3 regions of the Paraburkholderia sp. GAS333 genome follow, and region 2 is predicted to be linked to each of the others. Evidence: riboswitches for the same ligand, from Rfam matches in the RefSeq annotation. Region 2 holds a riboswitch; each other region holds the start of a gene.
The links. A riboswitch is a leader RNA that binds a small molecule or an ion and turns the genes downstream of it on or off. The one in region 2 is predicted to bind cobalamin.
Positions count from the first base shown of each region.

Region 1: it holds a riboswitch for cobalamin, as region 2 does, so the genes downstream of both, ABH945_RS14305 (TonB-dependent receptor domain-containing protein) here and ABH945_RS22145 (CbtB domain-containing protein) in region 2, are expected to answer to the same signal.
Region 3: it holds a riboswitch for cobalamin, as region 2 does, so the genes downstream of both, cobW (cobalamin biosynthesis protein CobW) here and ABH945_RS22145 (CbtB domain-containing protein) in region 2, are expected to answer to the same signal.

Region 1 covers NZ_JBNDKS010000002.1:1,148,939-1,153,215, forward strand. Annotated here, with positions in the region: gene ABH945_RS14280 (SIMPL domain-containing protein) at 1-5, opposite strand, end outside; gene ABH945_RS14285 (EVE domain-containing protein) at 197-655, opposite strand; RNA gene ssrS (6S RNA) at 786-967, opposite strand; gene ABH945_RS14295 (cell division protein ZapA) at 1,063-1,377, opposite strand; gene ABH945_RS14300 (ATPase) at 1,374-1,730, opposite strand; cobalamin riboswitch at 1,937-2,193, shown strand; gene ABH945_RS14305 (TonB-dependent receptor domain-containing protein) at 2,285-4,240, shown strand; gene ABH945_RS14310 (FecCD family ABC transporter permease) at 4,268-4,277, shown strand, end outside.
Region 2 covers NZ_JBNDKS010000003.1:1,427,084-1,431,360, forward strand. Annotated here, with positions in the region: gene ABH945_RS22130 (alpha/beta hydrolase) at 1-473, shown strand, start outside; gene ABH945_RS22135 (hypothetical protein) at 603-1,043, shown strand; gene ABH945_RS22140 (histidine phosphatase family protein) at 1,108-1,701, opposite strand; adenosylcobalamin (AdoCbl) riboswitch at 1,796-1,882, shown strand; gene ABH945_RS22145 (CbtB domain-containing protein) at 1,935-2,156, shown strand; gene ABH945_RS22150 (CbtA family protein) at 2,168-2,908, shown strand; gene ABH945_RS22155 (FUSC family protein) at 3,186-4,277, opposite strand, start outside.
Region 3 covers NZ_JBNDKS010000009.1:185,006-189,282, reverse strand. Annotated here, with positions in the region: gene cobN (cobaltochelatase subunit CobN) at 1-623, opposite strand, end outside; gene cobW (cobalamin biosynthesis protein CobW) at 630-1,736, opposite strand; cobalamin riboswitch at 1,940-2,218, opposite strand; cobalamin riboswitch at 2,310-2,552, shown strand; gene cobA (uroporphyrinogen-III C-methyltransferase) at 2,826-3,590, shown strand; gene ABH945_RS32485 (cobalamin biosynthesis protein) at 3,587-4,027, shown strand; gene cobO (cob(I)yrinic acid a,c-diamide adenosyltransferase) at 4,024-4,277, shown strand, end outside.

The DNA.
Region 1 (4,277 bases), on a different contig from region 2:
GTCATTGCTCGACTCCTTGCTTGAACAGGTTGATGCACGATTGGCACGAACGGCGTGCGACAAATGGCACGCTGTTTGCCAGTCCCTCTGTGCGTCCGTTAGGCGCTTGTAACCTGAGCTTGGTTCCCTGATCTCACTTTGCTTTAATCGTCGCGACCCGGTTTTACATCGACGTCGAACAGGCTTCACGCGAGTCTTAAACAAGCCGCTTCGTGATGAAGCGCCACTCGGCTTCGGTCACCGGCGTGATCGACAAACGGTTGCCCTTGGCGAGCACGCGCATGTCCTGCAATTCTTCGTGCTCGCGCAAAGTTGCGAGCGGAATCAGCGGAATTTTCTTTTTGAATACGACGTCGACGAGCAGCCAGCGCGGCGTTTCCTGCGACGACTTTTCGTCGTAGTACGGGCTCTTCCTGTCGAATTGTGTCGGGTCCGGGTAGGCAGTGGACGAGACCTCCGCGAGCCCCGCGATACCGGGTTGAGGACAGCTCGAGTGATAGAACAGCACGCCGTCGCCGACCTGCATCATGTCGCGCATGAAATTGCGCGCCTGATAGTTGCGCACGCCGGTCCACGGTAACGTGTGGCGCGGTGCGTTGGCGAGATGGTCGATGCTTGCTTCGTCCGGTTCGGACTTCATTAGCCAGTAGCGCATGAATCGAATTGAACGTGGTTGACGTTAAGGGCTTGACGGCACGAACGAAAAACGCGAACGGAGAAAACGTACGTGAAACCGGAGCCCAAAGAAAAACGGCATCGAACCGAAGTCCGATGCCGTTCTAGATAAGGTCCCCGCCTTAGCCGCTAGGCCGGCATCCTGAACCGGGGGTTCAGAATTGGTCGCAGTTAGCAACACTTCGGGTACATCAGACAGAGTGACGCGCACACCCGTGCTACAAATTTCCGCAACCGTGCACATGGCATTGGTTCAAGGAATATATGACCTTGGCGAACCAGGCAGGGAAGCTAAACGGATGAAGCTTAAACGATTGAACTCAAACGTTTGCCGAGATTGACTCACCTTCGTTTGAATCCGCAGTGGATCTCAGGACCGACTGCTACTTACTGCATGTTGTACTGCTGAATCACAGTACCCAGTTGTTCGTTCATTTGATGCATTGTACGCCGGATTTCCTCTGCAGGAAATGCTTCTCCGTGTCTAACGCTCGATTGGAGCCTAAGCAGTTCCGATGCCAGCGACAGCGCAGCCATGACGGCAATGCGATCCGTGCCGCGCACGTTGCTGTTATTGCGGATCTTCGACATTTCGGCGTCGACGCGAGCAACCGCTTCAAGCAGTGCGCCTTCCGTTTCCGGCGAGCACGCGAGGCGATAGGGCACGTCGAGAATCGATACTTCGATCTGCTTGGTGGTCATGCATTTTCTCCGTGGCGGGTCACTTCGCTCTCCGCTTCGACAGCGTGCTGAGCAGGCTCGAGCAGATCGAGCTGGTTATCCGGCTCGCTGTTCGCGCGGGCCCGCGGCAGTTTCTCGAGAATTGCATTCAGGCGCACCTGAGCGTCGTCGATTTTCGCGGACAGCGCATCGCGTTCGGCCTGCAATGCGTCGCGCTCTTCGCGCAACAGTGCAAGTTCCGTGCGCGTAGCTTCTGCTTCGGCGCGTGATTGGGCGAGCTGATCTTCGAGCGCGATTCGCGCTTCATTGTGGCGTTGGCTGATCGCGATCAGCTTGCCGATATTCTGTGAAAGTGATTCGAGTTCGGTGAGCATGTGCTGCGTCCTCTAAAGACATTGCATTTTAGCGCGGAATATCGCAGGTTCCGACAATTGTCTCGTTTCGAGACGTAACAACATTGCTTTATGCAGGCTTTTATCGACCTTATGATGAAAAACACCTCGCCGGTCGGACAATATTCTGCATTTAACAGAACGGCTTGCGATGGTGCAACCGTTCTTGACGCACTTCGAGGCCGCTCCTAAACTTGCCGCACTCTGGTGCCCGCGCGCTTTTCAACAGTGCGTAGTTAAACGGGAAGCAGGGCGCATGTTCCGTGAACCGGAACGCGCTAACCTGCGCTGCCCCCGCAACGGTAAGCGGCCGCATTCGTCATGCAGGTCGATCCTGATCGCGTGTTTGAAGCTCAACATGTGAGTGTGCCACTGCGCGTTACGCGTGGGAAGGTGGGATCGATGTGTCGCCAGCCCGGATACCGGCCAGAGGGAGAGGCACGTCCCCCGCGAAAATGTTAAATACGGGGGTGCCTCGTTACGCATCGGCCTGCGGGGAAGCGGGCCGCGCACGCTATCCACAGGAATGCCATCCCATGTTGTCCCCCATCGCTCGCGCGGTGCTGCTCGCATTTGCGAGCCTGCCGCTCGTCGTGCATGCGCAGAGTGCTGCATCGCCATCTTCGTCCGCGTCCGCTTCAGATGCTGCAGATTCTGCTGCCGCTACCACGTCTGAATCGGCGTCGTCATCATCGTCATCGGGCGATGTGTCCGCTGCAGATGATTCGTCCACGCTACTGTCGCCCGTCGTCGTGACCGCGGGGCGCACGCCGCAACCGCTCGCGGACACGATTCCGCAGACCACGTTATTCGATCAGCAGGATCTCACCGACACCACCGCCACCGACTTGCCCGGTCTGCTGCAACTCGCGCCCGGCGCGCAAATCTCGCGGACAGGTGGCCCTGGTTCGACGGCGAGCCTGTTCTTGCGCGGCGCGTCGTCGACGCAATCGCTGTTGCTGATCGACGGCGTGCGGGTCGATTCCGTGAGCCTCGGTTCGGCGCAAATCTCGCAGATCCCGCTCGATCAGATCGACCGCGTCGAAGTCGTGAACGGCAACGTGTCCGCGTTATACGGCTCGGGTGCGATCGGCGGGGTGGTGCAGGTGTTCACGAAAGACGGCGGCGATCATCCGCCTCGCTTCAATTTTTCGGTGGGCTACGGCAGCTATCACACGCAGACCCAGCAGATGGGTGTGAACGGCGCACTCGACAAAGACGGCAACACGACCTTCAGCATCTCGCTCGCGCGCTCGAAAGACGACGGCTTTTCGTCGCTCAATCCCGCCCAGGCGTCGGGCGCGAATCCGAATGCGAACGGCTATCTGAACGAGAGCATCTCGGCTTCGTTGCGTCACAAGTTCAACGACCAATGGGACGCGGGCGTCACGTTCTTCCAGTCGAACGGCAACAACAGTTACGACAACGCGTACGGCGAGCCGACCGATCTGAACAATCTGTACAGCAAGGTGCGCCAGGCGTCGGTGTTCGCGAACGGCAAGCTGACCGACTGGTGGACCACGCATTTCATCGTGTCCGAAGGCGACGACCGCAGTGTGTCGAACACCAACGGCATCTATAACGGCCGCTTCGACACCGACAATCGTCAGTACACGTGGCAGAACGATTTTGCATTGGCCGCTCAACAGAAACTGCAGGTCGGCTACGAACATCTCGATCAGACGCTCGAATCGGACACCTTTGCCGCGCCCGAGCGTCACGTCGATTCGGGTTTCGTCGGCTATACGGGACGCTTCGGGCGCAACCAGATTCAGGCGAACGTACGGCACGACCAGTATTCCGATTTCGGCGGAGCGAACAGTTACTATCTCGGCTACGGTTTCGACATCACCGGGAACTGGAAGGCAACCGCAAGCTATTCGGATTCGTTCCGCGCCCCGAGTTTCGACGATCTGTACTATCCGTACAGCGGCAATCCGTCGATCAAACCGGAGCGCAGTCATTCGATCGAAGCCGCGTTGCAGTACGCGTCGAATGCGCTTGGCGTGATGCGCCTGAGCGCATTCCAGACCCGCTATTCGAATCTGATCGACTATCCCGAAGTGTCGCCCGGCATCTATCTGGCCGAGAATGTCGGCCGTGCGAAGGTGCAGGGGCTCGAAGGCTCGTGGAGCGGACATGTCGGCAAGACGGACGTGCGTGCCTCGTTGACGCTGCAAAATCCCGTCGACCTCGACAACGATGTCGACCTCGTGCGGCGCGCGCGGCGCTTCGGCTCGCTGGCGGTGAATCGCAGCATTGCAGGGTGGCGCGTGGGTGGCGAATGGATCGTGAGCGGCGCGCGTAGCGACAGCAGCGGCAATCTGGGCGGCTATGGCATCGTCAATCTGTCGGCGCGCTACAACATCACGAAAGCGTGGTACGTCACCGCGCAAATCGACAATCTGTTGAACAAGGACTATGAAACGGCCTACTCGTATAACTCGCCGCGACGCGGTGCGTATGTCACGATCGGTTGGCAGCAGCAGTGACGCGCGCGCTGCGTTGAGATCACGCGGATGAATCGTC
Region 2 (4,277 bases):
TGGCCGCGCGGGGTGTCGGGCTGCGGTATGTGGTCGCGAATCCGTCGTCGTATGTGTATTTCGATGCAATGCGTCCGACGGCATCCGGCGAGTTCGCTGCGTTCGATGCGGCTCGGTGTCCGTCGTTCAATCGCTGGAAATATGGGCTCGAAGATTTGCCCGCTTACACGCGTGGCGAAGATGGCTCGGCATCCGCCGACGGGCTCGAAGCACGCTATGCGCGCTCCGATGTCACCGTGCTGCTGGGCGGCGCGGATTGCGATCCGCAGCATCCCGCGCTCGACCGCTCATGTGCAGCGATGACCCAGGGCACGAACCGGCTTGAGCGTGGGCTCGCGTACGCGCGGTATATGGCGTTGCGGCATCCGCAAGGATTGGCGACCCACCGGACGTTCGTGATCGATGGCGTCGGGCACGATGCGAACGGGATGTTTGCTTCTGAGCAGGGGCTGGCGGCGGTATTTGGCGTCTGACGGTGTTCGCGACGAGCCTTGGCGATCACGTCGGTCGGGCCAGCATGGGCACAAAGCCTGCTACCGCAGCAGTGACCACGCGGATCGATGTTGATGATCCGCACGCCACCGTCCGAGGAGCGTGTCGACATGACTAAAACCCGAATACTCGCCACTGCGCTTGCCGCTGCATCGCTAGGTGCGCTGTTGCCCTGCAGCGCACAGGCCGACGATGCCCCCAGCCCGTGCGCGTCGCTCAAACGAATCGTGGCGGCGGCGCCGGGCGGCCTGGCTTCAATGACACCCGAGGATGGCAAAGGCATCGCGCAACCCTACGGCGACGATGCCCAATGTGCTGCGAGCCCAGGCAGCTACCAGTGCACGTGGACGCCGCATCACGACGCCGGTTCGAATGCCGCCGCGTTGCAGGCGGTCGCAGCCGACATCGCGTCGTGTCTGCCCGAAGCGACTCACGATCAGAATTCACCGGGACGCCAGCACTTTTATGTCGGCGATAAAGGCAAGCGGACCGGCATCACGCTGACGCCCACGGGTTCGAACAAACTGCGGCTGGTGGTATCGGGTCAGTGACCGGCGGGCTAGTTAATGAGTAGCTGCTGTGTCCCGATAAATTGAAGTTGAACGGCGGCGACAGTCAGCTCGCCGACGGCCGCCATGTCCAGCCGCGCGACGAGCGCCGCAATTCGACCAGCGACAGCGGCGCGATTTCAATCCGCGCAAATATCTCGGGCGATGCCCCCAGCGCATGCACAATCGCGGCCCGCAGCAGCGGGGCATGCGTGACGGCAACGACATGGCGCGGATGGTTCGATGCGTGATCCGCAGTCGTAGGGTTCAACGCGTCGAGCCACGCTCCCACCCGCTTCACGAGCGCAGCGAACGACTCGCCTCCGGGCGGCGCGGCGTCGGGATCGCGTGTCCATGCGGCGAGTTCCTGGGGCGCTTCGTTGGCTATGTCGATGAGCCGCTGGCCACGCCATCTGCCGTAATTTATATCCGCCAGAGCTTCGTCGACCGTTGCGGCCAGTCCCAACGCCGAAGCCGTTTCGCGCGCGCAAACCGCCGGGCTGACGAACGCGGCGGCATCGCCGGAAAAGGCCATACGCGCCCGCACAGCTTCCGTTTCGCCGATGCTACGGGCGTCGAGCGCGTCGTCGTCGATGGGAAAGCGGCCTGCGCGCTGCGCGGCCGTCGACGCGTGGCTGACCAGTAACAGTCGTAGGTCCATTCTTTTCATTTCCGTTCAAACGATGCCGAAACGCGGCGCGGACGGCACGTCCAGGGTCGCGGAGGCCCGAGTTTAGCGCGTAGAATAGCGGGACTGCGAAGCACGGAAGCCGGTGAGAGCCCGGCGCGGTCGCGCCACTGTAATCGGCATCACAAGCCGAAAGCCAGACCTGAGCTTCGCACTATTCCTTTGCAATCGACTTTCGGGGCGCGCTACCCCCAGGAGATGTCACTATGAACGACACCGTTTTCAATTCCGCGACCCAGCCCGTTGCGCAACCCACGCCTATCCCGTTGCGTGAGTTGCTGCCTTGGGTCGTATTCGGCGGCTTGCTGTTATTGCTCGCGATTTACTTCGTTGGTGCAGAAGAAGGTGCCACGTCGCTGGTGCCCGGCATGTACGTGCATGAATTCGTGCACGACGGTCGCCATCTGCTCGGCTTTCCCTGCCACTAACGGAGCCGGACATGGTTGGTAAATTGTTGGTACGCGGGATGCTCGCCGGCATCGCCGCGGGACTGCTCACGTTCGGCTTCGCACGACTGGTAGGCGAGCCGCAGGTCGATCAGGCCATTTCGTTCGAAGAAAAGGCAGACGCCGCCAAAGGCGAAGCGCCCGAGCCTGAACTCGTGAGCCGCGAGACCCAGGCGGGCCTCGGATTGCTGACCGGCGTGGTGACGTTCGGCGCGGCGGTCGGCGGTCTGTTCTCGCTGGTGTTCGCGTATGCGTACGGACGTGTCGGCGTGCTGGGCGTGCGCGCGTTGTCCGCGTGGCTCGCGCTGGCGGCGTTCATTGCGCTGGTGATCGTGCCCAATATCAAGTACCCGGCTAATCCGCCATCGGTAGGCGACCCCGAGACGATCGGGATGCGCACGGGCCTGTTCTTTCTGATGATCGCGATCTCGATCGCCGCGATGGTGTTCTCGCTGAAGGTGCGACGCCGCGCGGTGCTGAAGCTGGGCGCGTGGAACGGCTCGATTGTCGCGGGACTGGTGTTTATCGTGATCATCGCGGCGGTGCAGTTGTCGATGCCGGTCATCAACGAAGTGCCGGCGGCTTTCCCGGCGGTGCTGCTGTGGAAGTTCCGGGTGGCCGCGATCGGCATGCAGGTCATCATGTGGACGACGATCGGGTTGCTGTTCGGCGCGCTGGTCGAGCGCAGCGATTTCGCACGGCTGAATGTGCGTGGCGTGGCGAAGTCGGCTTGAGGCTGGCTTGGCTCTGGGGCGCTTGTCGGTACTACTGGCGCTCCGGTGCTTACGGCGCGACTGTGCAAGCGGTCGCGCCAGGTGCGCAAGGCTCGACTTTGGTTTGCTATCAAGGACTTGACCCGGTTGTGGATAGGTTATCCACAGGCTTGCGAACATTTTCTGTGGACAAGTTCGACGGGTTTCTCCTGTTGGCCGGTCGTTGTTCCTGTATTCGTCTCCGTAGTTGCCGCGAATTGCCGCGATAAGCACGCAGACGCGGCAACTCGCCCTCGTTTCACACCCCTTTTCCTCGCAGCGCCCAGTTGAACACGCGTCGCGCTTTCCCGGCCGGCTGCGTCAACCGGTCGAACAGTTGTGAGACCGCGCCATCCAGTTGAGCCAGCGCCGGTGATTTTGCTGGATCGACCTCGATCCCCACTGCAGCCGACGCACGCTCGTTCGTTGCATCACGCGCCGAACCGCTCGGCTGTCCGTTGTATCGGGCGATCAGCGAGTCCAGTCGCGCCACGATCGATTCGACATGGGCCGCGCTGATATCCGCCGCATTGAGCGCCGCCGCTTCCTCGTTAGACGGCGTCCCGCGCCGCGCCGGATCGCTCAACACCCGCGCCCAATGCAGGCAGCACAGCAGCGAACCCGTGGCTAGTTCGACATCGGGATTCCACGTCACTACACGCTGGGTTTGCAGCGGCTTTAATGCAATCCGAAGATCGTGCCAGCCACGATCCAGCCGACGCATGGCAGCACGCGTTTCAGACGCGCTCACGCTAGCAGCACCACCAGCACCAGCACCAGCACCAGCACCTGCCGCAAGCCGGACCACCTCGCGCAGCGCTCCGAGCACAGCGCCCAACCGAACCTCGACATGACGGGTGGCCGAAAGCGGCATCATCAGAATGGCGACGGCGAACGACACGATGCAGCCCACCAGCACTTCCTCGATCCGCAACTCGACCAGCGGTCCCATGGCGAAACCCAGTTCGCCGTAGACCAACCCCACGAGCACGGTAATGAAGAACACCCCCGGCGCGTAAGCGCTGAGGATGAAGTACGCCCAACCGAACACGCAGAGCACCATCGCTGCCACTAATAGTGTCGGCGAGTCGTGCAGCGGCGCGACCAGCATGACGCTGACCAGCGCGCCAGCCAGCGTGCCGACCAGACGCTGCGCGCCGCGATAGACCGTATCGGCGCGAGATCGCGTACCGAGAAACACGACGAATGTCGTGATGACGGCCCAGAACCAGCGCTCGGGGGAGAGCGAATGGCCGATCAGCATCGCCAGAAACGCCGCAGTCGTGGCGCGTGTGGCAGGCAGCCAGCAGAGTTTGGCGCGCATGTCGGCGAGGCGTCGGGAGAACGGCGA
Region 3 (4,277 bases), on a different contig from region 2:
AACAGAATCGCCGCGACCGGCGCATTCGGCTGCCAGCGCGCCTGCCAGTCGGCAACGGTCGGCGTGTCGTGCTCCGGGTGATACAACGCCGCCGCCGGCAGCGCGCGCGGCGGTGCAGGTTCGTGTCCCCAGCCAAAATTCCGGAAAGCGATACAACGCAAAAACGCCTCGGCATTTTGCGGACCGCCTTCCCGCAGATAACGCCACAACTGATGGCACAGATCGGCATCCGCCGTGCTGCGCGCGAGCAGATTTGGGTCTTCCTGCAAATCGCCGGAAAACATCGCGAGCGTTTGGCCGTTGCGCTCCGCGAGCGCGACCACCTGTTCGATGCCGTACGGCCAGTACGCCTCGCCGCCGAGATGGTCGACCACCACCACCCGCGCATGCTGCAACACGTCTTCGATATAAAAATCGACCGACGCCGGTTGCCGCAAATAGGTGACGTTCGCGAGCCGGATGCTCGGAAAGCCGTCACCCAAACGTGGAAACACGCTCGCCAGCAGCGACAGCGTGGTGTCGGCGGAACTGAGCACCACGATATCGGCGGGCTGCTGATCGATACGGATCACGCCCTGGGTATCGTCGACAAAACCGCCCGGCGTGGTGCGCAGCAGATGCATGAGCGCTTACGCCTGGTTCGCTGCAGCGGCGGGCGCCGCATTCGACGCCACCACGCCGAGCGCGGCGTCGAACGCGCGTTGCAGCGCAGGCTGATCGAGGTCCTCGCCGATCAGCACGAAGCGGCTCTGATTGCCCTCGCCCGCCTGCCAGCGTCGATCGAAATAGCTGTCGAAGCGACGGCCCACGCCCTGAATCACCAGACGCATCGGCGCACCCGGCAACGCGGCAAAACCCTTCACGCGATAAATCGTGTTCGCCTCGACCAGCTTCTGCAACGCGGCGATCACCGCTTCGCGCGACGGCGCATCCGCCTGCACGACCACCGAATCGAATTCGTCGTGGTGATGATCGGCGTCGTCGGCGGAACCGTGGTGATCGTGGCGCAAGTGGATCGTTTCCTCCGATGCCGCTTCGAGACCGAGCAGCGTGTGCAGATCCAGTTCGCCGCGTTGCGCGCGCACGATCTTCACCTGCGGCGGAATTTCCTCGCGAATCACCGCTTCGACCGCGCTTTGCTGCGCGTCGTCGAGCAGATCGGTCTTGTTCAGAATCACCAGATCGGCCGCCGACAACTGGTCTTCGAACAACTCGTGCAGCGGCGATTCGTGATCGAGATTCGGATCAGCTTTGCGCTGCGCATCGACGGCGACGGGGTTTTCGGCGAACTGGCCGCTTGCCGCAGCCGGGCCGTCCACCACCGTGACGACCGCGTCGACCGTGAAACTGTTCTTGATTTGCGGCCAGTTGAACGCCTGCACGAGCGGTTTCGGCAACGCGAGGCCGGAGGTTTCGATCAGCACGTGATCGATCTGGCCGCGCCGCTCGACGAGCTTTTCCATCACCGGAAAAAACTCTTCCTGCACGGTGCAGCACAGGCAGCCGTTCGCGAGTTCGTACAGTTGCCCTTCGGTTTCGACGCCGTTTTCATCGCAGCCGATCCCGCACCCCTTCAGGATTTCCCCGTCGATACCGAGTTCGCCGAACTCGTTGACGATCACCGCGATGCGCTTGCCGCCCGCATGCTGAAGGATGTGCCGCAGCAACGTGGTTTTGCCGCTGCCGAGAAAGCCCGTGACGATGGTGACGGGAATCTTGCGCATTTGAGTTTGCATCGTGAGGTCCATCCGTAGGGGTTGCACGTGCGCCGGCGCGTCGGTTCGTCTGTCTGCATCGGCATGGCCGGGCGCAAGCTGAAAGCTGAAGCGCGACGGGCCACGACAATATAAACACGGGGACGAACGACGGCGTTGCCGCGACAACAGAAAAACAGAAAGCGGGAATGAGGTCATGAACGCGCCGTCGCATCCCCGCGACGGGTGTCCTGCTTGATCTGGCCGGTATCCGGGCTGGCGAAAGCGCCGCTTCCCCTTCCCGGACGAGTGATTTCTCGCCCAGTGGTGATATGCCGACGCGGCCTTGCGCGTGGACATCGAAGCCGGCTCCGCGGTGTCGCGCATGAAGCCGACACCACTTTTCGCTTACCGTTGCGGGGGCAGCACAGGTTGACCCGATCCAGAGAAGGTGGGCACCCTGTTTCCCGTTTAACTGCATGCGCACGAGAGCGCACACGAGCACCAAAGTGCGTGCGAGTTTAGGCGCGCAAGACGCCGCAGTCAAGGCGCCGGAAGCTGCGGCAAAGCCGCCCGCATCAGCCGGAAACGCTTAGCGGGCGGGGCGTCCTGTGCTATCGTATGCGCGCGTTTGGTGCCCGCACATGCGTTCGCGTGTGCAGTTAAACGGGAAACAGGCAGCGCGTTCGTGCGCTCAACCTGTGCTGTCCCCGCAACGGTAAGCGACCTGCTGCGCCAGATTCACTTCTGCTGCGCCGCGCATGCGTTTTTTCGATGCCACTGTCCCGTGAATCGGGGCGGGAAGGCAAAGCGCATGAGGCCGCCAGCCCGGATACCGGCCAGACGCGGAGGCGGCGAATCTCGACGAATCTCGACGAATCTCGAATTTCTCGCCGCCGGCCGCTGGAATCCGCGAGGGACGGATGTGAAGGCGTTAAAGCATGGCGTAGCCGTATTCCGTTCGCGTGTTTGTCGAAAACAGCGTGACGGGTCGCGTTGTTCGCCATGCCTGAATCCGTTGTCGCATCACATGATTTCACTGTCCGCTGTCCGGCGTTCTGCCGCTTTCCGTTCCCGATCCGTTTCGGCCGCTTCGTCCGTTATGACATGGCGTGCGCCATGCACGCCGCGATGACGCGCGCGTGGTTGATCGGCGCGGGTCCCGGCGACGTCGAACTGATGACGCTCAAGGCGACCCGCGCGCTCGCCCAGGCCGATGTGGTGCTGGTCGACGATCTGGTGAATCCCGACGTGCTGCAATTCGCCCGCGCGGATGCGCTGGTCGTCTACGTCGGCAAACGCGGCGGTCATCCGTCGACGCCGCAGGCGGGAATCGTCGCGCAGATGCTCGAACACGCGCGAGCCGGGCGCAGCGTCGCGCGGCTGAAAGGCGGCGATCCGTTCGTGTTCGGCCGCGGCGGCGAAGAGCGCCAGGCGTTGCTGGCCGCGGGCGTCGACGTGGAAGTGATCAACGGCATTACAGCGGGGATCGCGGCGCCTGCGGCGATCGGCATTCCGGTCACGCATCGCGATTACACGCAGGGCGTGGTGTTTGTCACCGGACACGGCGCGGGCAGCGGCGAGCCGGATTGGGCCGCGCTCGCCGCCACCCGCATGACGCTCGTGATTTACATGGGCATGCGTCGTTTGAGCGACATTACCGGCGCGTTACTCGCGGCGGGCCTGTCCGCCGATACGCCGTGCGCCGCGATCGAATCGGCGACGCGGCCCGAGCAGCGCCACGCACTCGCGCCGCTCGGCGGGTTTGCGGACACAGTCGCGCGTGCGGGGCTCGGGTCGCCTGCGATCGTGGTGATCGGCGGCGTGGCCTCGCTGGCTGACGGCGTGCTGTCGACAGCCGCCGCGACGACGGCAAACGGAGCCAACGTCAAATGAAAACAATCAGCGTCGGCATTGGATGCCGCTCACAAAGTTCGGCTGAACAGATCGAAGCGGCGGTACGTCAGGCGATAGGCCCGCTCGACTTCGAGCAGATCAACACAATCGCGTCAATCGACATCAAAGCCGACGAACCCGGTTTACGCGAGTTCTGCGCGCGCCACGGCCTGCCGCTGAGATTGTTCAGCCGCGAGCAGATTGCCGCATTGCCGGTCGAAAGCCCTTCGGCGGCCGCACGCGAGCATGTCGGCGTGGACGGCGTCTGCGAGCCGTGCGCGTTGCTCGCCGCACAATCGCCGGAAGCTACCGCTTGTCTCGTCGTCCGTAAAACGGTTTATGACGGCGTGACCGTGGCTGTCGCGGCGTCGAATCCAGGCGTCGACAGGAAGCCGGTTCAAACTCACACTCGATATACCCAACAGGACCTCCCATGAAAACGGATCCCGAATCGCATCAACGCATGACCGAGCGCCGGCGCGAAGGCCATGAGAAGAAACAGGCCGGCGCGACCGTCGAAAAAGGTCTGCTGATCGTCAACACCGGCACCGGCAAGGGCAAAACCACGGCCGCGTTCGGCATGGCCGTGCGGGTGCTGGGACACGGCATGCGTCTCGGCGTCGTGCAGTTCATCAAGGGCGCGCTGCATACGTCCGAGCGCGATTTTCTCGGCGCGATCGCGAACTG